Regions from separate parts of the Streptomyces sp. NBC_01384 genome, predicted to be linked through region 3. Evidence: riboswitches for the same ligand, from Rfam matches in the RefSeq annotation. Region 3 holds a riboswitch; each other region holds the start of a gene.
The links. Region 3 has a riboswitch for cyclic di-AMP ahead of OG747_RS40195 (peptidoglycan DD-metalloendopeptidase family protein). Riboswitches for the same ligand answer to the same signal wherever they lie in the genome.
Positions count from the first base shown of each region.

Region 1: linked by a shared signal. The riboswitch ahead of OG747_RS18235 (transglycosylase SLT domain-containing protein) and the one ahead of OG747_RS40195 (peptidoglycan DD-metalloendopeptidase family protein) in region 3 are both predicted to bind cyclic di-AMP.
Region 2: linked by a shared signal. The riboswitch ahead of OG747_RS42690 (C40 family peptidase) and the one ahead of OG747_RS40195 (peptidoglycan DD-metalloendopeptidase family protein) in region 3 are both predicted to bind cyclic di-AMP.
Region 4: linked by a shared signal. The riboswitch ahead of OG747_RS23510 (M23 family metallopeptidase) and the one ahead of OG747_RS40195 (peptidoglycan DD-metalloendopeptidase family protein) in region 3 are both predicted to bind cyclic di-AMP.

Region 1 is NZ_CP109559.1:4,009,779-4,015,498, forward strand. Features, by position in the region: gene OG747_RS18225 (CocE/NonD family hydrolase) at 1-1,942, shown strand, start outside; gene OG747_RS18230 (hypothetical protein) at 1,926-2,249, shown strand; cyclic di-AMP (ydaO/yuaA leader) riboswitch at 2,523-2,683, shown strand; gene OG747_RS18235 (transglycosylase SLT domain-containing protein) at 2,688-3,407, shown strand; gene OG747_RS18240 (HAD family hydrolase) at 3,391-4,248, opposite strand; gene OG747_RS18245 (FAD-dependent oxidoreductase) at 4,553-5,720, opposite strand, start outside.
Region 2 is NZ_CP109559.1:9,308,619-9,314,338, reverse strand. Features, by position in the region: gene OG747_RS42700 (FAD-dependent oxidoreductase) at 1-1,257, opposite strand, end outside; gene OG747_RS42695 (PP2C family protein-serine/threonine phosphatase) at 1,434-2,624, shown strand; cyclic di-AMP (ydaO/yuaA leader) riboswitch at 2,899-3,072, shown strand; gene OG747_RS42690 (C40 family peptidase) at 3,081-4,466, shown strand; gene OG747_RS42685 (DUF5825 family protein) at 4,572-4,781, opposite strand; gene OG747_RS42680 (SpcZ) at 4,747-5,439, opposite strand; gene OG747_RS42675 (TauD/TfdA dioxygenase family protein) at 5,436-5,720, opposite strand, start outside.
Region 3 is NZ_CP109559.1:8,744,527-8,750,246, reverse strand. Features, by position in the region: gene OG747_RS40205 (SGNH/GDSL hydrolase family protein) at 36-821, opposite strand; partial or broken gene OG747_RS40200 (DUF6250 domain-containing protein) at 944-1,165, opposite strand; gene OG747_RS40195 (peptidoglycan DD-metalloendopeptidase family protein) at 1,244-2,188, opposite strand; cyclic di-AMP (ydaO/yuaA leader) riboswitch at 2,193-2,351, opposite strand; gene OG747_RS40190 (alpha-galactosidase) at 2,651-4,720, opposite strand; gene OG747_RS40185 (tyrosine-protein phosphatase) at 4,903-5,697, shown strand; gene OG747_RS40180 (DUF6126 family protein) at 5,715-5,720, opposite strand, start outside.
Region 4 is NZ_CP109559.1:5,102,334-5,108,053, forward strand. Features, by position in the region: gene OG747_RS23490 (dihydrofolate reductase family protein) at 1-502, shown strand, start outside; tRNA gene OG747_RS23495 (tRNA-Met) at 655-728, shown strand; gene OG747_RS23500 (hypothetical protein) at 817-1,206, shown strand; gene OG747_RS23505 (PP2C family protein-serine/threonine phosphatase) at 1,424-2,488, shown strand; cyclic di-AMP (ydaO/yuaA leader) riboswitch at 2,744-2,901, shown strand; gene OG747_RS23510 (M23 family metallopeptidase) at 2,913-3,950, shown strand; gene OG747_RS23515 (aldo/keto reductase) at 4,059-5,003, shown strand; gene OG747_RS23520 (PrsW family intramembrane metalloprotease) at 5,007-5,720, opposite strand, start outside.

The DNA.
Region 1 (5,720 bases), 4.7 Mb from region 3:
GGACGCCCGCGGCCACGGCAACTCGGAGGGCATGCCGTCGGACGAGTCCGGGGAGGTCGAGCGGGCCGACGGGGTGGAGGTGATCCACTGGCTGGCCGCCCAGCCCTGGTGCAGCGGCAAGGTGGGCATGTTCGGCATCTCCTCGGGCGGTTTCACCTCCCTCCGGATCGCGGCCCTCGCGCCCGAGCCGCTCAAGGCGATCGTCGCGGTCTGCTCGACCGACGATCGCTACGACAACGACGTGCACCACATGGGAGGTTCCGCCCTCGGCCTCGACACACACGCCCGGGCGGCCAGACTGCTCGCCCACGTCGCCCGCCCGCCCGACCCGGCGCACGTGGGCCAGGTGATGTGGCGCGACATGTGGGTGAAGCGCCTGGAGACGGTGGAACCGTTCATCCATACGTGGCTGTCCCACCCGACCCGCGACGCGTACTGGCGCCACGACAGCGTCCGCGAAGCCGGGGGCTACGACGGGATCGGGGCGGCCGTACTGGCGGTGGGCGGCTGGCACGACCCGTACCGGGACACGGTGCTGCGCCCCCCGGACCGGGTACGCGGCCTGATCGGTCCCTGGTCCCACCAGTACCCGGACCGGGGCCTCCCGCCGGGCCCGGCGATCGGCTTCCTCCAGGAGACGCTGAACTGGTGGGACCACTGGCTCAAGCCACCCACCACGGATGTGACCGACACGAACGCGCCCGACACGAACCCGCCCGACGCGTACGCGACCCACGCAGACGCGACCGCCACAGGCTCAACCGGCACAGACTCGACCGCCGCGAACGTAACCGGCACAGACGCGACGCCGCTCCCGCTCCCGCTCCTGCGCTCGTACGTCATGGACGCGCGCCCCCCGGCCACGACGTACCCGTCCCTCCCCGGCCGCTGGGTGGGCGACGCCGTCTGGCCCTCCCCCTCCGTGACCCCGATCGCGTACGTGCTCCGGGGTGCACCCGTACTGGTGCGCTCCCCCCAGCACACCGGCGTGGACGCGGGCCGCTTCCGTCCCGCCGGCAACGACGGGGACCTGCCGCCGAACCAGCGGGAGGAGGACGCGAGGTCGGCCTGCTTCGAGTTCGAGGTCCCTGGGGAGACCTGGATCCTGGGCCGCCCGAGGGTCCGCCTGCGTCTGACGTCCCACTCCCCCTGGGGCCAGGTGATCGCCCGGGTGTGCGACGTGGCGCCCGACGGTTCCTCGACCCTGGTCACCCGGGGTGCCCTGGACCTGTCAGCGCGCTACGGCCCCGATCAGGCGGTCTCCTGGAAACCGGGCTCTACGGAGGACGTGGTTTTCGACCTGACCGCCATTGGCTACGCCTTCCCGCCCGGTCACCGCATCCGCCTCTCCCTCTCCTCGGCGTACTGGCCGTGGATCTGGCCCCAGCCGGGCTCGGAGGCGGGCTTCACCCTGGACCCGGCGGGCAGTTCTCTCGAACTCCCGGTACGGGCGCGGGAGTCGGACCCCGAGATCGCCTTCGGGGAGCCTGAACAGTCCGAACCCCTCGGGGTGGCCGTCCCGGCCACTCTCGACGAACTCCGCCCCGAACGCCTGGTCGTACGTGACGTGGCAAAAGGTGAATGGCGCCTGGAGGTGGCCCCCCGCCACGGCGGCACCCTCATCCACCCGGACGGCCTCGAATACACCCAGGACGCGCTGGACACGTACGCGATCGTCGAGTCGGACCCCCTCTCGGCCCGCGCCCGCTCGACGTGGTCGATCCGTCTGCACCGCCCGGATCTGTCCTGGGACGCGAGGGTCGAGACCCGCTCCGAAATCACCTGCGACGCACGCGAGTTCATCACCTCCAACGAACTGATCTGCAAGGACGGCCACGAGGTGGTCTTCCACCGGACGTGGGAGAAGAGAATCCCGCGCACGGCGGGCTGGAGTCCTGGCAGTGCCATGGGCAACCCTGAGGAGCATGGCGCGGACCGGTGAATTCCTCATGGCCCTGGACGAGGGGATGCTCGCGTACTTCCGCGAGATGGCCGACGAGATGGTCACGCGCTTCGGGATCTCACGGGCCGAAGCGGTGGCGAGGATCAACAGGACTTACGCGGGGCATGAGTTCAGCCCCCACCCCGACCTGATGTGCCACGAACTCCCCGGATACTGGGCCTACGGCCTCTACTTCAAGCCCAACGCGGGCCGGCTCCCCGACGACGACCCCGACACGGACCTGTCCGTGTGGGAGGTGCGCCCGGCCCCGCCCGAAGACTCGGCCGCCTGGACGCTCGCACCTTAATGCCCGAGTTGCCGCCATTGTCGCTTTACGCACGCTTGGTCGCGTGAGTTGGGTCACGCGCAAACAGGGAACATCCCCCACCCCCGCCCAATGACTCTCCCTTTGCATAAGGCAAGTTGAGCGTCACGTTCCGGAATAATCGGGCAATTCACCCCTCACTAAACCCAGGTGAAAGCGATCAACACCGGGAAATCAGGACTTGTTCCCGACATGTGCTCTCGCATACGTTCACGTCAATCCGGACGGACCGCCCAATCCTGCCGCCGCCCGGAAAATTCCACCCCACCCACACACACGCGCGGCAGGAGCGGGGGACCCAGGTAAGCCGCCGATCCGGACACCGGAACGGCTAGGGGTGAAGTCGCACATATCGTGCGGCCGGGCAGCTCCCGCCCGAACCCGACAGCTCACCTCGCAGGCGCCGGAGAGGAATCCGTCATGGCCGCACGTGGTAATGGCCGCTGCCCGAAGACCCGCACTTTCCTCGCCCGCGGCATCCTCGCCGCGGGAATGGGTGGAGTCGCGCTCGCCCTCCCGATCCTGGGCGCGACCTGCGCCCAGGCCGCCACCGTCACCGCGACCACCACTGACGTCCAGCTCATCACGTACAAGGTGGTCGCGGGCGACACCCTGGCCACGATCGCGCAGAAGTACCCCTCAAGCGGCGGCTGGCAGAAGCTGTACCAGGCCAACCGCGCGGTCATCGGTCCCGACCCGACGGTGCTCCCCCCGGGCCTCACACTGACCGTGGGCACGAGAACCGTCAAAAGCACCGCCAATACGACAAAGGCGAAAAAGGTGACCGCCAAGTCCACCGCCGCCTCCCCGAAGAAGTACACGAACAACCTCGACGGCTGGATCAAGCAGTCGCTGGACATCATGGCCCGCAACCGGATTCCGGGAACCTACAACGGCATCTACCGCAACGTCATGCGCGAGTCCTCCGGCAACCCCCTCGCGATCAACAACTGGGACTCCAACGCCGCGAAGGGCATCCCTTCCAAGGGCCTCCTCCAGGTCATCGACCCGACGTTCAAGGCCTACCACGTGGCGGGCACTTCGATGAGCCCCTACGACCCGGTCGCGAACATCACCGCCGCCTGCAACTACGCGGCGAAGGTCTACGGCTCGATCGACAACGTCAACGGGCCCTACTGACAGAGCTGACAGAGCCGACGGGGCCGCCGAGGTCGATGGGGAACAACCGCTCCAGTACCACCGCGATCCCGTCGTCCTCGTTCGACAGGGTCACCTCGTCGGCCACCGCCTTCAGTTCCGGATGGGCGTTGGCCATGGCGACCCCGTGGGCGGCCCAGTCGAACATGGGGATGTCGTTGGGCATGTCACCGAAGGCAATGGTCTCGGCGGGGGTCAGGCCGAGGTGAGCGGCGGCGAGGGCCAGGCCGGTCGCCTTGGTCACGCCGCATGGCTGGAGTTCGACGGTGCCGGGCCCCGACATGGTGACCGTGGCCAGGGAGCCCACCACTCCACGGGCCGCCGCCGCCAACTCGTCATCGGACAATGACGGGTGACGGAGCAACACCTTGCTGATCGGCTCCGTCCAGAGGTCGTCGCGGCGGCGCACCCGTACCGCCGGAAGCGTGGGATGCGGCATCACATACCCCGGCTCGATGAGCGTCAGCCCGTCCACGCCGTCCTGGTCCACGGCCGCGTAGAGCAGCCCGACCTCCGCCTCGATCTTGCCGAGCGCCGTCTCCGCGAGCTCCCTGTCCAGGGTCACCGACCACAGCAGGCGGTCCTCCGCCGGGTCGTACAACTGCGCCCCCTGGCCGCACACCGCCAGCCCCACACCGCCGAGTTCGTCGAGCAGCGGTCGTACTCTCGGCGCCGGGCGCCCCGTCACCACCAAATGCCGGGCGCCCGCCTCGGCCACCCTCTCCAGCGCGGCCCGGGACCGGTCGGAGAGTGTGTCGTCGCCGCGGAGCAGCGTTCCGTCCAAGTCAGTGGCGATGAGTGAATATGCAGTCGGAGCGGCCATGATCCGAAGAATACGGATCGAACGACTCATCGGCCCGGCGTGAACCGGACGACGTCCGGTATCCCGTCAGCAACACAGCCCACCGTACGGGGCGTTCCAGGCGTACAACGTCCGGTTCCGCCCCCACGCACCGAAGTGGGCGGTACGAAAAAACTCCGAGCGGAATGTCACTCCAGAGGATGACGCGGCACCGCCGGATGTGACCGCCGAACCCCAACTCATGCTCTGGAGCGATGGGTTGCCCCCGGCCCGGGGGCGTGGCCCACAAGCCACCGCCCCCTCGGCCGTACGGACCCCGGCCACCTCACCCGTGCGCGCCCGCCAAGTGTTTGGCCAGCCGCGGCGAAGCGAACTCCGTACCGCACACGAACCGCATCACCGGCCCGTACGAAGCCGCCGCCGGCAACCCCGTGAAGTACAGCCCGGGCACGGAGGACCGATACCCGGCACCGAGCTTCGGGGTACCGCGGCTCACCGCGAGCTCCGTACGCAACTCGTGTCCGAGGAAGTCCATCGCGGCGATGTCGACGCGATAGCCGGTCGCCGCGATGACATGGTCGGCGGAGAGCTCCTCGGCCCGGCCGCCCAGGGTCTGGACGGAGAGGACGGGGCGTCCGCCGGAAACACCGGCGCCGACAATCCCGGAGACCTCGCTGACCTCGACCTTGCCCTCGAAGCGGTCGCGGAGCCACCAGGCGCCGAGGGGACCGAGTACCCGGCGGACCAGGTAGTGCCGGGCCTCGGCGGGCAGATAGCGGTAGGGGTGGGGGTAGTAACTGAGCGCCCACAGCGACCAGGCACGCCCGAAGGGCGACTCCGGGCGCAGCTTCGGCTGCTCCCAGGGCGGCGCGCCGAAGGCGACCTTGCCGCGGCCCCGGGACACCACCCGCACCCGCGCGCCCGCCTCCGCCGCGAGCGCCGCCGTCTCCAGGGCTGACTGGCCCGCGCCGACGATGATCAGCTCCTTGCCGGAGAACCGGCTGAGGTCGTGGTGCTGGGAACTGTGCGAGACAGGGCCGGTGGGTGTGGGCCCGTCCGCCGCGGCGCCGCCGAGCTCGGGCGGCAGATGGGCGAGCCCGTACAGCCCGGTGGCCACGACGACCGCCCGTGCCGTGAACGACTCACCGGAGTCCAGCTTGAGTTCGAAACCCTCGCCGCCCCGTCGGTCGACGGACACCACCCGCACCCGCTCCAGCTCGGGCACCAACTTCTGCTGGAACCACTCGCCGTACGCGATGAACGTCTCGACCGGGATGATGTCCTCGTCCGTGACGAGCCGACGGATCCCCGCCGCGTTGCAGTAGTCGAGGATCGTGTGTCCACGCTGCGGGGCGTCGATACTGGATGCGGCCGGGGTCGACTTGAGCAGCATCCCCTCGGGCATGTGGTCGCGCCAGCTCACCATGGGCTCGCCGAACACGCGCACCGGAATGCCCCGCGCCCGCAGATGAGCGGCGGTGGACAGGCCGAAT
Region 2 (5,720 bases), 560 kb from region 3:
CTCCCAGGTGGTGAAGCGGACGTTCCGCTCGGCGAGGAACGCGTCCACGGCCTCCGGGGCGGGCGACGCGGGCGTGTGCAGCCGGCCGTTCGCGTGGTCGTCGAGCAGACTGGCGACGGTCTCGTTGGCGTCACCCTTGGTGTGGCCGATCAGACCCACCGGGCCGCGCCGGATCCAGCCGGTGACGTACGTCGACTGCTGGTGTTCGCCGGTCTCCTCGACGACCCGGCCGGCCTGGTCCGGGACCGTGCCCGACTCGACGTCCCAGGGCAGCTTGGGCAGGCTGTCGGAGAGGTAACCCACGGCGCGGTAGACCGCGGTGACGTCCCAGTCCTTGAACTCGCCGGTGCCCTTGACGTTGCCGGTGCCGTCGAGGGCGGTGCGCTCGGTGCGCAGGCCGACGACCTCACCGTTCTCGCCGAGGATCTCGGTCGGCGACTCGAAGAAGTGCAGGAACAGCTTGTGCGGCCGCTCGCCGATGTCGCGGATGGCCCAGTTCTCCAGGGTCTTGGCGACCATGTCGGCCTGCTTGTTGCCGCGCCGGGTCGCGATCGAGCCGTCGTCGTAGTCGATGTCCTCGGGGTCGACGATGACCTCGATGTTCGGGGAGTGGTCCAGCTCCCGCAGCTCCATCGGGCTGAACTTCGCCTGCGCCGGGCCGCGGCGACCGAAGACGTGGACCTCCAGGGCCTTGTTGGCCTTGAGGCCGTCGTAGACGTTCGGCGGGATCTCGGTCGGCAGCAGTTCGTCGGCGGTCTTGGCCAGGATGCGCGCCACGTCGAGCGCGACGTTGCCGACGCCGAGCACGGCGACCTTCTCCGCCTCCAGCGGCCAGGTCCGCGGCACATCCGGGTGCCCGTCGTACCAGGAGACGAAGTCGGCAGCGCCGTACGAGCCCTCGAGGTCGATGCCGGGTATGTCGAGCGCCCGGTCGGCCGTCGCCCCGGTGGAGAAGACGACCGCGTCGTAGAAGGCGCGCAGGTCGTCCAGGTTGATGTCCCCGGGGTAGTCGACGTTGCCGAAGAGGCGGATCTGGGGCTTGTCGAGCACCTGGTGCAGGGCCGTGATGACGCCCTTGATCCGCGGATGGTCGGGGGCGACGCCGTAGCGGATCAGACCGAACGGGGCCGGCATCCGCTCGAAGAGGTCGATGGACACACCGGGCTCGACGGCCACTGCGGACTTCAGCAGCGCGTCGGCAGCGTAGATCCCGGCGGGGCCGGCACCGACAATGGCTACCCGCAGAGGGCGAGGCATGATCAGGTTCCCTTCGAACGGTGGCAGGGTGACTCGCCCGGAAGCCTAAACTAAGGCAAACCTTAGTCAGTAGTCGGGCCGGATCTATGACCCCATAAGCCCACCTTATGAGTCGTTTCCCGAGAAGCAGGCGCCCGGGGAACGGGAGCAAAATGGGATATGTGGGTGTCCGACGTGTGTCAGTGGACCGCCTCGTGGAGCAGCCGTCGGGCCGCGGGCTGGTGGCGATTCCTCTCGCGCTGATCGTAGTGATCGCCGTGGTGGACCTGCACTCCCCGACCGATGTCCACCTGGGTCCGTTGCTGGTCATCGCCCCCGCCCTCACCGCCTCCTTGGCCGGGCCGCGGCTGACCGCGCTGGTCGGGGTACTGGCGGTGGCCGCCCAGGTGTTCATCGCGATATTCCACGGCGGGCTGACCACGGCCAACCACATCGCGCAGATCATCGCCCTGTCCGTACTGTCCGCGCTGGTGGTCTTCGTCTGCCACGTACGGGAGCGGCGCGCTCGGGAGCTGAGCCGGGCACGGTCGGTGGCCGAGACGGCGCAGCGCGTGCTGCTGCGGCCGCCGCCCCGCAGGATCGGGCCGTTGCGTGTGGCCTGGCTGTATCTGGCCGCCGACGACGAGACGCAGATCGGGGGCGACCTGTTCGCGGTCACCCGCGCCGCCCAGGCCTCCTCCACCCGCGTCATCATCGGCGACGTCCGCGGCAAGGGCCTGGGCTCCATCGGCGAGGCGTCGGTGGTGCTCGGCGCGTTCCGCGAGGGTGCTCACCGGTACGCCACACTGCCCGAACTCGTGGCGGCGCTCGAGGTGAGCGTGCGCCACGATCTCGAGGACGTGGCCGACACCCGGCACGACCCCGGCGAGCACTTCGTCACCACGCTCGTCCTCGACATCCCCGACGAGGGACCCCAGTCCGAATTGATCAACTGCGGTCATCCGCCGGCCCTGCTGCTGCGCGATCACAAGGTGACGGCCCTGCACGCCCACCACCCCATGCCCCCGCTGGGCATGTGCGAACTGCCCGTCGCGAGCCACCGCCCCGATCCGTTCACCTTCGAGACCGGCGACATCCTGCTGCTCTACACCGACGGCGTGATCGAGGCGCGCTCACCGACAGGCGCGTTCTACCCCCTCGCCGAACGGGTCGCCGCCTTGGCCGCCCCCAGCCCCGAAGCCCTGCTGCGCCACATCCACGACGACCTCGTCGCCCACGTCGGCGACCAGCCCAACGACGACGCCGCGCTCCTGATCATCGAACGCATCGCCTCCCACCACCTCCACCGGCCGCACTTCACGACCCGCCCCGTCAACGGCCACCACCTGCCCCACCCCAGCGGAACGTCCCCGCCCGCGGAACGCTGACCGCGGGCGTGGCGCCTCACCCGTGCTTGCGGCGTTCGGGAAGGTCGGCCCGGAAGGCGCGGGCCGCGTACGTTCGGCCGCCGTTGTCCAAGGGTCAACGTCCAAAGGGCGCCCCGGACGCTCTCCGGCCGACGAGGCCGAGCACTTCTGCCAGTACGACGAAGGTCACAAATACATATCGGGCACTTCGCACTTCAACCTTCACACGAGGCGCACAAATTGGCTAAGTTGGCGGATGGACCGCACGACTCCCTCCGGCGAACCTCGCCGGGTCGCGCGGCCTCCGCCAAGTCCGGTGCGCCCCTGGGGCAACCGGAGCCGGGGACCCAACCGAACTTGGGGTGAATCGGCCCAACTGCCCGGCAGGGCAAGGGTCGTAGGGCATGCCTTCCGGAATCCTCCGCCCGAACCCGACAGCCGACTCGGTAGGCGGAGCACGGAAGGAGTACGTCCCCCATGGCGCCGGAACGAACCCCGCGCCCTGGAGGCAGCAGCCTCCCTGGCACGCGCACCTCCGCCCGAGCGACGGCGGCCCTCACCGACGCGGACGGACCGAGCCGCGAAGAGGTCCAGCAGCGGATCCACAGCCTCTACGACCAGGCCGAGAACGCCACCGGGTTCGTCAACGGAACCCGCGCGATGACCACAGGGAGCCGCAACCGCGTCAGCCCGGCACCCGAAACCGTGCGCAGGCGCAGCGATCCCGCCCTCGACGACGTCACCAAGCCGTGGTTCGACGTGGCGCGCACGCGGTTGGGTCCGACCGTGCCGGCCAGGCTGCCCGCCGACAGAATGCCGAACCGCCCGGCCGAGACGCGGCCCACGGACCCGGCGCGGCGTTCGGAAGAGGGACTCACCAACCGTGAGCGGGCGGCGGCCGGCCGCCCCGTACCGGAGTTGACGGCCGGACCCGCGACCGGCGCGGCAGCCGGTCCCGTTGCGGAGCTGACCGCCAGGCCCGCAGTCGCCGCACTCCCGGCGGCCCCCACACTCCCGGCAGCCCCCGCGCTCCCTGCAGCCCCCGCGCTCCCTGCCGTGCCGGAGACATGGCAGGAGGCCACGAAGGCTCTGCCCGCGCCGGCCGCCGAGCCGCAGCACTCCTCGCTGAAGGCCTCCAAGGAACAGAGCCGGCGCAAGCTCACGACCGCCCGTGAGCTGCTGTCCAAGCACACCGGACAACGGAGCACGCCGCTCGCGGCAATCGAGTCGCGATCGACGGAGGACGCCTGGGGTGCCGCCGAGGAACAGGCCCTCCTTCAGGCCCAGGCCCAGGCTCAAGTCCAAGCCCAGGCCCAGGCTCAAGCCCAGGCCCAGATCCAGGCCCAGGCCCAAGCCGAGGAGGCGTGGCTGGGACAGCAGTCGGCCGCCCTCACCATGGACGCGTCCATCGGCACCGGCATTCCCCTCGGCATCATCGGAGCCCCCCTCGACACCGGTGCCGGCACCGGCACCGATACCGGCGCCGAACCGAACTCGGGTTACGGCATGAAGGCCACGAAGGCACTCGCCTTCGCCCGCGCGCAGATCGGCAAGCCGTGTGTCTGGGGCGCGACCGGACCGGACTCGTACGATTCCTCCAGCCTCACCCAGGCCGCGTGGAGGGCCGCCGGGGTGGCACTCCCCCGGACCGTGCACGGTCAGGCGACCGCCGGGACGCCGGTCCCCCTCGCCGACATCCAACTCGGCGACCTGATCCTCTTCTACGGCGACGTCAGCCACATCGGCTTCTACCTCGGCAACGCCATGATGATCCACGCCCCGAGCCCGGGGGCGTACATACGCGAGGAGTCGATCTTCTTCGCCGGACAATCGGCGATCTACAGCGCGGTACGGCCCACCTGACTCCCTGAGACTCGGCCCCCTCGGACCGGAACAACCGGCGAGTACAGCGCACTCGCCGGTCCTTCCGGTGGCGCCGGCATCCCGGACACCGTCCCGGTCCTCTCCTCAGACGGCCATCGCCTCCTGCAGCCACCGGGTGACCCGGTACGGCAGCCACCAGTCCAGCTCGCCCACCCGCAGGACCAGGTGTTCCGCGAGGACGTCGGCGGGGACACCGGTGTGGGGGGATGCCTCGGTCCAGGCGGGCGATGGCGTCTCAAGAGCAAGTAGACATTCCGCTTTATGCCATGAATCCGAGCGGTTTGAACGGCCCACGCTCCAGGGCGGTCAGCAGGCCCTCCGCGAGTCGCGCGTACGCCGACGTGTGCCGGGCGTCGGCGGCGACCGCCCGCGCGTACGCGCGGGTTCGGGCACCGGGGAAGGTGCGAGCGAAGGCCTCGGCGTCGGCCGTCGCATACGCCGCCGCCACCGCTCGCGCGTTCGCCAGGGCGTTGGCCTCGGCGTAGGCACGGGTGTTGGGCTCTGTGGTCGACTCCGCGTAGTCGGTGCCGTACTTGTCCGCGTCGGCGCCGTCGAAGCCGTTGGCGACGGCGTAGGCCCGGGCGTTCTCGTAGGCGACGGCGAAGGCCTCCTCGAAGCCGTAGGCGTCGCGATAGACCTGCCGGAGCACCGGTTCCAGCAGGTCGGCCCATTCCTCTCGCGTGACCGACCTTCCCTCAAGTGCTCGTTCGTGCGCGGCGGCCAGGGCCGCGCAGGCAGCCGTGGTGCGCCCCGCGCGTGCGTCCACCGCGGCCAACAGCGGGATCACCGTGTACAGGTGCCACGCGTGGACGACGTCCAGAGTGACAGGGACACGCCCGTCACTGAGGGCGGTGTGCAGGCGGCGGGCCCAGTCGGCGCCCGCCGTCTCGCTCTGGCCTTCGTGGAGCACCCCGGTCAGCTCCGCGAACCAGGTGGGCGGAGCCGAGGTCATGCCTGGGGCCGGGTGCCGTCGATGGCCACGCGGCGGCCGTGGCGCGTGTGCGGGTAGTAGTCCCAGACGGCGTGGTGCTGGACGCAGCGGTTGTCCCAGAACGTCAGCGTCTTCGGCTGCCAGCGGACCCGGCAGTGCAGCAGGGCCGTGCGGGCGATGTGCTCGTACAGCATGCCGAGGACCGCGGCGCTCTCGGAACCGGACAGCTGGGGGATGTGCGAGGTGTAGGGGGCATTGACGAAGAGCAGCTTGCGCCCGGTGTCGGGGTGGCGGACCACGAC
Region 3 (5,720 bases):
CCCGGACCACCGGGACCTCGTACGTACCCCGTTCTTCAGGCCACCGACTCGATCCGCATCTTGATGTCGTCCGGCGACAGGCTGCCCTTGGCTGCCACATGGTCGCCGGAGGACTCCCCGCGCAGGCGGCGCCCGATCCACGGGACGAGATACTCGCGTGCCCAGTGGATGTCGTCGCGGCGGACCTCGAGCGTGCCGCGGGGCGGCAGCGGGGGCCAGGGCTGGTCCGGATCGGCGGGGACTTCGAGGCCGAGGACCTGGCCGGCGCGCAGGGCGACCCGGGTGTGGCCCTCGGGCGAGAGGTGCAGGCGATCGCCGTCCCAGGCGCGGCGGTCCTGGATCGTCTTCAGGGACCACAGATCGAGGACGGGACAGCCGTACCGGTCCGCAACGGCCCGTACGTGCCCGTTGTACGTGGCGATCTTGCCGCGCAGATGCTTCAGCACGGGAACGCCACGGGTGTCGAAGCCGGTCGTCACGATGACTGTGCCGACGGCCGAGGTGAGGTCGGCTATCGCGCGCTCGAAGCGCTCCGCGACCTCGTCGGGGTCGGTACCGGGCCGGATGATGTCGTTGCCGCCCGCGCTGAAGGAGACCAGGTCCGGGGCGAGCTCCTTGGCGCGCCGGAGCTGATCCTCGACGATCTGGTCGAGCAGTCTCCCGCGTACCGCGAGGTTGGTGTAGGTGAAGTCGCCCTCGGGCCGCCGGTCCGCGAGGAGTACCGCGAACCGGTCGGCCCACCCGACGAAGGCCCCGTCGGGGCCCGGGTCGCCGACGCCTTCGGTGAAGCTGTCCCCCACCGCCACGTACGACCCGATCACTGATCTGTTGTCACTCTTCGAATCGTCTGCCACATCGGCCCATGATTCACCTTCCGATGTGAGCTACGCGACCGTAGGAAAGGGTTGACGGGTGGTGAGATAAGCCACTCGTAAAGTGTCGGTTAATCCGGAATAAGGCCCTCTCGGGAGTGGTTGAACAGCCGCCACATATGAAAGTCCGTGATCCGGAAGTGACTCCGGGCGGTCCGGAACGCGAAGTGCCCGCTCGTGTACGGCTCCGGGTCGGTGTAGTCGAAGACGAGCCGCCCGTTGTTCCACCACCGGACCGTGGAGCCGTCCGAGACGATGCGGACGCGGCCCGGCTCGTCGGAGGTCGTCCGGGGAGCGGACGTCGACGGCGTTCCAGAAGCCCGCGATTGCGGGGCTCCGGCCCACGGAAGACGTGAGAAGCGCGGCGGGTGTCAGCCGACGGCGACACCGTGCGAGCGCAGGTACGCGACCGGGTCCACGTCGGAGCCGTAGTTGGGCGTGGTGCGGATCTCGAAGTGCAGGTGGGGGCCGGTGACATTGCCGGTCGCGCCGGAGAGGCCGATCTGCTGGCCCTCGGTCACGGTCTGCCCCGCCGAGACGGAGAGGGAGGACATGTGGGCGTACTGCGAGTACTGGCCGTCGGCGTGCTGGATGACGACCTGGTTCCCGTACGCGCCGCCCCAGCCGGCCGACACGACCGTGCCCGCGGCGATGGCCTTGACGGTGGTACCGGTGGGGACCACGAAGTCCACGCCGGTGTGGTAGCCGCTGGACCACATGCTGCCGGCCACCTTGTAGCCGGTGCCGATGGTGGCGCCCTCGACCGGCAGGGTGTAGCCGGAGTTACGGGTGCTGTCGGCGGCCTGGGGGACCGCGGCCTGGGCCTTGGGCGCGTTCGCCGCGGTGGACGACTCGGTGGTCGGCTTCGCCGACGACCGGGTGGACGACTGCGTGGACGACTTGGTCGACGGCGCGATGTCGCCGGTCGACGCGGCCTTCTTGCCGATCGTCAGCTTCAGGCCCGGGTGGATCAGTGAGGGGTCGCTGCCGATGGCCTGGCGATTGTCGGAGTAGAGCTTCTTCCAGCCACCGCTGACGTTCTGCTGGTCGGCGATCTTCGCGAGCCAGTCGCCGGCCTTCACCGCATAGGTCTTCGTCGCACTCTTTTCCGATTTCCCCGAAGTCGTCGCGGTCTTCTCGGAAACCGTCGCGGTCTTTCCCGGAGTCGAGGAAACGGCGGCCGTCGGGGTCGCGGCATGGGCGCCGGCGGCTCCCATCAGCGGCAGCGCGAGCGCGGCGCCACCCGTTCCGGCCACGGCGATCGAGCGGGTGAAACGCTGGGACTTGGGACGGCGGTGCTTACCCTTCGCGGGCATGACGAATTCCTCTCCGGTGCCTGCGAGGTGAGCTGTCGGGTGCGGGCTGGAGATGCCCGGCCGCGCGGCAGCGCGGCTATACCCCTAGCCGTTCCGGAGACCGGAACAGGCGTGGTACCTGTGGGTCCCCCGCTCCTGCCGTGTACGGGTGGGTGTGCGGAGACCGGGCGGCGGCAGGATTGGGCGTCCGTCCGGATTGAGGGCGAACGTAGGCGAGATGAGAGCGCATCGCCAACCATGTGGCTTTTCTGTGCGCATGCCTTTCTTGATCCATGCCGGAATTCCCGTCACCCTCCGTGGATGGGCGATCTTCCCGGACCCTCGATCCGCCCGGAAATCCGGGCGGATCGAGAAAAGGAGCCGCAACGCATCGTCACGAATATGACGCTGCTCACGCACGTCACCCCAGGGCGCTTTATTCCAGGGCCAGTTGGAATGAAGGCCCCAATACGGACAAAGCACTCACATGCGACGCAGCCGGATGGCTGCCGCATCAAAGTCTCCACTCAGCCCGGTCCGCAGCCCGTGGTGCAGCAGCACCGCACCCCGGTGCACTTCACCCGTTTCACGGCATTCGTACGCGGCGCTCGGGTCGAGCCCACACAGCCGGAGCGGGGCGACCGGCTCGCCGTGGTGCTGGGCCTGGAGCAGGGCGAGTACGACGGACTCGTCGCCGTGGACGTACTGCACCGCGCTCAGCCCACCCTCCGGGGGCCGCAACCGGTAAAGGTCGCCGCGCTGGACGACCGGCCGGATGTCCTTGTAGAGGTCCACCCAGTCCCGGGCCTCGACGAGCTCCTGTTCACTCCACTCGGTCAGGTGGCCGCCGACCCCGAGCACCCCGGCCATGGCGCTCACGAACCGGAAGCGCAGCGAGCTGATCCGTCCGTTGAGCTGTGCGTTCGGGCTGTCCGTGACCCAGGCGGCCATGATCCGGGCCGGGTGGATCTGGCTGAAGCCGTGCTGGATGGCGAGCCGATCGAGCGGGTCGGTGTTGTCAGAGGTCCACACCTGGTCCGTACGGGCCATGATGCCGAGGTCGATCCGGCCGCCACCGCCGGAGCAGGACTCGAAGGCGACCTCGGGGTGCGCGGCCCGCAGTCGGTCCAGCAGGGCGTACAGGGCCTCCACGTGCTCGACCCAGAGCTTCTGCGGATACGGCTCACCGGGCCAACCGGCGTCCGTGAAGCAGCGGTTGAAGTCCCACTTCACATAGTCGATCGGGGCGCTGGAGAGCAGGCTGTCGAGCTGATCCCAGAGATACTCCTGGACGTCCTCGCGCGCGAGGTTCAGTACGAGCTGATTGCGGAACTCCGTCCTGGTTCGACCTGGCTGGAACTGCACCCAGTCGGGGTGCGCGCGGTAGAGCTCGCTGTCCGGATTGACCATTTCCGGCTCGACCCAGATCCCGAACTGCATCCCAAGGGCATGCACATAGTCACCGAGCGGCTTGAGCCCGGTCGGGAAGCGGTCCGGGTTGGGGGTCCAGTCTCCGAGCCCGGCCCGGTCGCTGGTCCGCGCCCCGAACCAGCCGTCGTCGACCACGAACAGTTCGACCCCCATGGCCGCGGCCCGCCGCGCCAGTGCCCCCTGCTGTTCCTCGGAGATGTCGAAGTGGGTGGCCTCCCAGGAGTTGAACAGCACCGGCCGGTCCTGGTCCGCGTCCGGGATGACGTACGCGCGCTGGTAGGCGTGCCAGGCCCGGCTCGCCCCGCCGAAGCCGCCGTCGCTCCACAGCCCCGCGAAGACGGGGGTGGTGAACGACTCCCCCGGCTCCAGCCGCAGCAGCCCGGAGTCGTCGTACCCCGCGCCGCCGGAGATCTGCACGCGCGCGTCGGGGAGCTGGGCCACACAGATCCGCCACGAGCCCGACCACCCGAGCGCGCAGCCGTACACCTCCCCGCTCTCCTCACTCGCCCCGCTGTCGAGCGCGACCCACGGCAGATGCTGGTGCCCGGTGTGCCCGCGGCGGCTGCCGATGACCTTCTCACCGTAGGTGAGGGGGGAGCGTACGAGCCGGGACTCGGCCGCCCACCGCCCGTGCAGTTGGGACAGCCGCCAGCCGTCACGCTCGGGCAGCGTCCAGGTCGCGGAGTCGGCGCGCAGCAGCTCCAGGGAGGGGCCTTCGTTGGCGAGGGTCACCCAGCGCTCGACGACGTCCTGGCGCATCCGGTAGTGCAGCGTGATGCCGAGCCCGTCGTCCACGAAACGCAGCCGCAGTTCGTCGCCGTCGGCCTCGTACTCCTCGAAGCGCCACTCGGTGCCGCGCCGCTCGTCCGTCCGGACGGACAGCGCCGGGCGTACGAAGCGCGGGCCGCCCTCGACGGGATACTCCTCGCGCCCGTCCAGCCCGGACTCGAAGGGCCGGTACGGCGGTCCGGGCAGGGCGGCCAGCGACCCGGCGTCGGCGAGAGTGATCCGTGGGCCCCAGTACAGATGGAGCAGCTCGTCGAGGTCGGTCAGCCGCAGTGCGTAGCTGCTCGTGGGCCCCGAGAGAAGCCACGTACGACCATCTCCGCCAATTTCGATCATCAAACCCTCACAAATTCGAACAGCCGCACTCAATCACCAACATCATCAACGGCGTCTCAGCCGGGAGGCAACGGCTGTGGACAACTTCCTTGCCTGAGGAACCCATGTCGTATCGTCGAGAGCGCGATTCCCGTCGGCGAGCGTCGCCGAGCAGCGCCGGCGGCCCAATGGGAGGAGCCCCCGTGACGCAGCAGGTCCCGTCGACCGAGCCTGAGCTGGCCGGAGTGCGCAACTTCCGGGACGTGGGCGGCCTGCCCACCGCGGACGGCCGCCGGGTGCGGTACGGCCGGCTGTTCCGCAGCGGCCATCTCGCGCACGCCACGGAGGGGGACGCCGCGTTCCTCGCCTCCCTGGGGCTGCACACGATCTTCGACTTCCGCAATGCCGCGGATCAGAAGCTGGAGGGGCCGGACGTCGAACTGCCGGGTGTACGGAACGTGAACCTTCCGCTGACCGACCCGGCCGACGGCAGCGAGTTCTGGAAGATGGTCCGCGACGGCCACGTCGACCAGCTGCGCGCCCATCTCGGTGACGGCGGGGCGGCGAACCGGATGATCAATTCCTACCGCGAGATCATCAAGGACCGCACGGCCGAGCACTCCCAGGTGCTGCACGCCCTGGCGGAGGACAGTGTGCCCGCGCTGATGCACTGCGCGGCGGGCAAGGACCGCGCGGGCCTGTCCATAGCCGTGACGCTGCTCGCCCTCGACGTCGAGCGCGACGCCATCGTGGCCGACTATCTGGAGTCGAACGCGACGCACCGTCGTTACAAGGTGCGGCGCAACGGCTCGGAGTCGGCCCGCTCCCCCGAGGTCATGGAACTGCTCAGCCCGCTGTTCGACGCGCGCGCCGAATATCTGAGCGCGGCCTTCGAGACGATCGAGGAGACCTGGGGCGGCGTCGACACCTACCTGGAGCAGGGACTGGGCGTCACTCCGGAGCACCGGGAGCGGCTGCGCGAGCGCCTGCTCGACTGAGCCGCGCCGAAGGGGGCTTACTG
Region 4 (5,720 bases), 3.6 Mb from region 3:
CGTCCTCATCCGGTACGTCCCCACGGCGCCGGGCGTCGGTGGGCTCGCCTCCGCGGCGGACCGGCACTGGCTGGGGGTCGCGTGCGAGCTCGCGGGGCTGTGTCCGCCCTCGGAGACCGCGTTCAGCGTGGGGGCGGTGGTCGTGGCGGCCGACGGGACCGAGCTGGCGCGCGGGCACTCCCGGGAGGGGAGCGATGCCGTGGTGCACGCCGAGGAGGCCGCGCTCGCGAAGGTCGACCCCGCGGACCCGCGGCTCGGCTCCGCCACCGTGTACAGCAGTCTCGAGCCGTGTGCCCGGCGGGCGTCCCGACCCGCGCCCTGTGCGCGGTTGATCCTCGACGCGGGGGTACGGCGGGTCGTGACGGCCTGGCGCGAGCCTGACACCTTCGTGGCGGCTGCCGACGGCAATGGCCTGCTGGCGGCCGCGGGGGTCGACGTCGTCGTGCTGCCCGAGTACGAAGAGCGGGCGAAGCTGCCGAACCGCCACCTTCTTCCGGGGTGAACTCCTCCCGCCGGGGTGACCTCGAAAGCCTTCCGGGGTGACCTCGAAAGGCGGACGCCCGTGCCGGAAGGCGGACGCCCGTGCCGGAAGGAGGGGCGGGCGTAAACGTGTGTGCTTGGGGTCCCGCGTATGGCGTACACTGGTTTCAACGACGCGGGGTGGAGCAGCTCGGTAGCTCGCTGGGCTCATAACCCAGAGGTCGCAGGTTCAAATCCTGTCCCCGCTACTGAAGGCCAAGGGCCGGAACTCGGAAACGAGTTCCGGCCCTTGGTTTTTTCCCTGCCGCCCCGACGTTCTGTAGTCTTCTGGTCACTATGAGTCGTCCCGCTGCGAGTCGTCTGCGGTGGCTGGTGCGGCGCGGCCCGGCGCTCGCGCTGCTGCTCGCCGCGGGCGCCCTGTTCCTCGGGGCCTGCCACGGCGGCCACGACTTCGTGCCGCACGGCGGGACCGTCGTCGCCCCGGCCGGGGACCACCACGGATGCGGCGGCCCGGCGGACGCCGAACACGCCACGGACGAGCATCACATGGCCGCGCAGACCGGGGAGCGGAAAGGACCGCGAGGGGAGCCCCGGACGCGGCAGGCGCCGGGGTTGTCCTGGGCCCGCGCGTACTTCTTCGGCTGTACATCGTCGACGAGGGCGACGAGGGCACCGAGGGCGTTGCACGGGCTGCGGCGCACTGGGGTGCCGGGGGCCGAGCTGTAGGGCGTACGTACCCAGCCCGCCACGCGTGTCCCCCGGTCGGGCCACACCGGTCGCCTGCCGCCCCCGCTCCGGGAAACCTGGACGGGTGGGGCAGCGAGGAGGTGTGCAGCGGGCTGACGAGCCGGACGACGAGTCGTACGAACGGCTGTGCGGGGAGTCGTGCGACGAGCCGTACGACGAGCAGGCGCCCAGCCGGGTCGAGACGGACCGGAGCCGGATGTCGTATGCGCGCAGCTTCGTCCGGGTACTGCCCGCGCTGCTCATCGCCGTCGGCGCGTTCCACGACTACTTCACCCCGTCGGCCTTCACCGCGGGGCCCCTCTTCACGGCCGCGCCGCTGGTGGCCGCGCCGCTCTTCTCGCTGCGCGGCACGGTGCTCACCGGCACCGCGGCGGTCGTCGCGGTGCTCTCGATCCACGTCAGGCTCGGCGTCGTACTGCGCGTGGTCGCGATGACCGAGGTGATCACGATGGTGACGGTCGCCGTGCTGGCCGTGCTCATCAATATCCTGGTCCGCCGCACGGGCGAACGGCTCGCCTCGGCCCACGAGATCGCCGAGGCGGCCCAGCGCGCCGTGCTGCCGGAACCCGACGAGCGGATCGGCGGGGTCGAGGTCGCGGCGCGCTACGAGGCCGCGCAGGCGGGCGCGTTCATCGGCGGTGACCTGTACGCGGTGCAGGACTCCCCGCACGGCGTACGGCTGGTGGCGGGCGACGTACGCGGGAAGGGCATGGGCGCGGTGGCCGCCGTGGCGGTGGTCATCGGGGCGTTCCGGGAGGCGGCCGAGCAGGAGGCGACGCCGGAGGCGGTGGCGCAGCGGCTGGAGCGGGCGCTGGCCCGCGAGGGCACCCGGCGCGAGGGCCTCGACGCCTTCGAGGGGTTCACCACCGCCGTCCTCGCGGAGATCCCGCACGAGGGCGCGGTCGTACGGATCGTCAACCGCGGCCACCCGCCGCCGCTGCTCCTGCACGCGGACGGCACGCTGGTCACGCTCGCCGCCGCGAACCCGGCGCTGCCGCTCGGAATGGGTGAGCTGGGCAGCTGGCCGGACCGCGCCGAAGAGGCGGCGTTCCCGCACGGGGCAACGCTGCTCCTCTACACGGACGGGCTGTCCGAGGCCCGCGACGCGCACGGCCGTTTCTACGATCCGGCCGCGCGCCTCGCCGGACGCGTCTTCCCCGGCCCCGACGCACTGCTGGCCACGCTCGCGGAGGAGGTCCGCCGGCACACGGGCGGCGTCCTGACGGACGACATGGCGCTGCTCGCCGTACGACGGCCGTAGCCGCCGCGGAGGACTTCTCGATCGTTGTCACGAGGGGTGATCGGGCGGTTCCCCTCCGCATGACAACTGACACGCTGTCAAGTGACCCGGAAGTAGTGACGCGTGGTCAAGTCGTCCGATTTTCGCCGTTCGTGACCTGTAAGTCCTGGCCAAGAGTGGTTAATGATCAGTGCGAACGGCTTGGAATCAGGTACCCGGGTCTATTAACGTTCGATAACGCAGCGCGGTCGTCCCAGCCGTCACAAGAGTCGGCTCCGTGCGCACGCGCCGAATCCCGCAAGGGAACCGGGGAACCATCAACTTGGGGTGAATCGAGCGTCTTTCACGGTGGAGACACCGTGGGTCGACGCGCGTAGGAGACCTTCCTGCTCCGAACCCGTCAGCTAACCCGGTAGGCGAGAAGGAAGGAAAGGAGCACGCCCAAGTGGCGTCCAACCGGCCCGCCCAGCCCACTTCGTTCGCGCCGAACGACACCCAGACTTTTGGCTACGCCTACGGCAAGGACGAGGGCCCCTGGGAGGAGTGGAACCCCACCGAGGATTCCGTCCTTCCCGTCCGCGGCCGGCATCGCGTCTCCAAGCAGCGCGGGGGCGGACTCGCCCGCAGCTCCACGGTTCTGGGCGTCGGTGTCCTGGCCGCCGTCGGCGCGGGCGGCATGGCCACCGCGGCGCCCGGCAAGCCGCCGGTCTCCATCTCGCTGCCCGACTTCTCCTCGGTCACCGAATCGGCCAAGGCGCTGATATCCGACGGCGGTTCCAGCACGCCGAAGGCCTCCGCCACCCCGCTCACCAGCGCCGGTGTGAGCAGCGCCGACGCCGCGCGGGGCAACAAGGACGCGGGCGAGGCGCTGCGCGCCCGCATCATCCTGCAGGCCGAGTCGCAGCAGGACCAGGTCGACAAGGCGGCCCAGGACGCCGCCGAGGCCGCCGCCGCGAAGAAGGCGGTCACGCTGGCCGCCCAGGAGAAGGACGGCGCCGAGGCCAAGGTCGCCGCCGCGAAGAAGAAGGCGGACGAAGAGGCCAAGCAGAAGGCCGAGGCCGCGCGCCTCGCCGAGCTCGCCAAGAGCTACTCGCTGCCGACCTCCTCGTACACCCTGACCGGCCGCTTCGGTGACCCCGGTTCCATGTGGTCCTCCGGCTACCACACCGGCCTCGACTTCGCGGCCCCCACCGGCACGCTGATCAAGGCGATCCACGGCGGCACCGTCACGGAGGCGGGCTGGGCCGGCGCGTACGGCTACCGCACCATCCTCACCCTCGACGACGGCACCGAGCTGTGGTTCTGCCACCAGTCGTCCATCAGCGTCAGCGTGGGGCAGAAGGTGGCCACCGGCGACATCATCGGCCGCGTGGGCGCGACCGGCAATGTGACCGGGCCGCACCTGCACCTGGAGGTCCACCCGGGCGGCGGCGACGCGATCGACCCGATGGCGTGGCTGCAGAGCAAGGGCCTGAACCCCTGATCCTTCCGGCGCGACGGGCCTGATTCCTGATCCCTCCGGCGGGCCGGGCCCGCAGGTGGAATGCGGAATGTGGAATACGGCCGTCCGGTACGGGCGTTGAAGTCAGGCATGACTTCTCTCCGCAAGCTCGGTTCCTCCGGCGTCGAGGTCTTCCCGCTCGCCCTCGGCGGCAACGTCTTCGGCTGGACCGCCGACGAGGCGCAGTCCTTCGCCGTGCTCGACGCGTACACGGCCGGGGGCGGCAACTTCGTCGACACCGCCGACGCCTACTCCTCCTGGGTCCCCGGCAACGAGGGCGGCGAATCGGAGACGATCATCGGCAAGTGGTTCGCCGCGCGCGGCAACCGCTCCGACGTCGTCCTCGCCACCAAGGTCGGCAGCCACCCCCAGTACAAGGGGCTGTCCGCGAGCACCGTCAAGGCGGCGGCCGACGCCTCGCTGCGCCGCCTGGGCACGGACTACATCGACCTCTATTACACCCACTTCGACGACACCTCGGTGCCCGTCGAGGAGATCATCGGCGCGCTGGACGAACTGGTCCGGGCCGGCAAGGTCCGGGAGATCGCCGCCTCCAACATCTCCGCCGAGCGGCTCGCGGAGTCCGTGGAGTTCTCCGACCGCGAGGGCCTCGCCCGCTACGTCGCCCTCCAGCCCCACTACAACCTCGTCTCGCGCGACACCTACGAGGGCCCGCTCCAGGAGGTCGCTTCCCGCACCGGCCTGGCCGCCGTCCCGTACTACGCGCTCGCGTCCGGCTTCCTCACCGGCAAGTACCGCCCGGGCACGACGGTCGACTCCGCGCGCGCCGCGGGCGCTGGCAAGCACCTGGAGACCGAGCGGGGCCTGAAGGTCCTCGCCGCCCTCGACGAGGTCGCCCAGGCCCATGACGCCGAGGTCGCCACGGTCGCCCTCGCCTGGCTCGCCGCCCGGCCGACGGTCGCGGCCCCGATCGCGTCGGCGCGGACGGTGGAACAGCTTCCGGCGCTGCTGGGCGTGGCGGACCTGAACCTGACGGACGCGGAGCTCGCGAAGCTGACGGAAGCGTCCGCCTGAGGCCTACGCCTGAGAGGAGTTGTACGCCGGATACGGCGTCGCCGGTGCGGGATACGGCGTCGCGGTGGCGGGGTACGGCGTCGCGGTGGCGGGGTACGGCTGCCCGGGTATCGGCGCGTAGCCGTAGCCGTACCCGGGCCACGGCGGCGGCACCTGCATCGGCACCTGTGTCGGCACCGGGACGGCCGGGGCCATCGCCCGGGCCGCGTACGCGAGGGAGGGGCGGGCGACCTCCCGGCGGCGCCACAGCTCATGGAGCAACTCCCGCTCCCGTACGACGAAGTCGGCGTTCGCGCGGCCACTGCGCCCCCGGTGCCGCAGAAACGCGAGCGAGGTCGCGTACGCCTCGTACTGGGCGACCGAGCGCGCCGCCTCCTTGCCGAAGTGGTGGGCGGCGTAGTCGCGGGCCAGCCGCCGCGCCCGCATCGAACCGAGCACATACGGCTCGGGCGGGGTCAGCCACCCGGCGGCGGCGTACGCCGGAAGTTCGGTCTGTACGGTCTTCAGCTCCCGCTGCCGCGTCCAGATGACGAGGAAGGTGAGCAGCCCGAACGCGGGCACCATGAACGCGCCGTACACCGCGTAGAACCCGTACTCGCCGAAGTTCGACGAGCCGTTCCACATGGAATGCATGCCCATCGCGAGCAGCAGCCCGGCGAGGGGCAGCAGGACGCGGCGCAGGTGCTGGCGTTCGGCGGATTGCGCCGCGATGCCGAA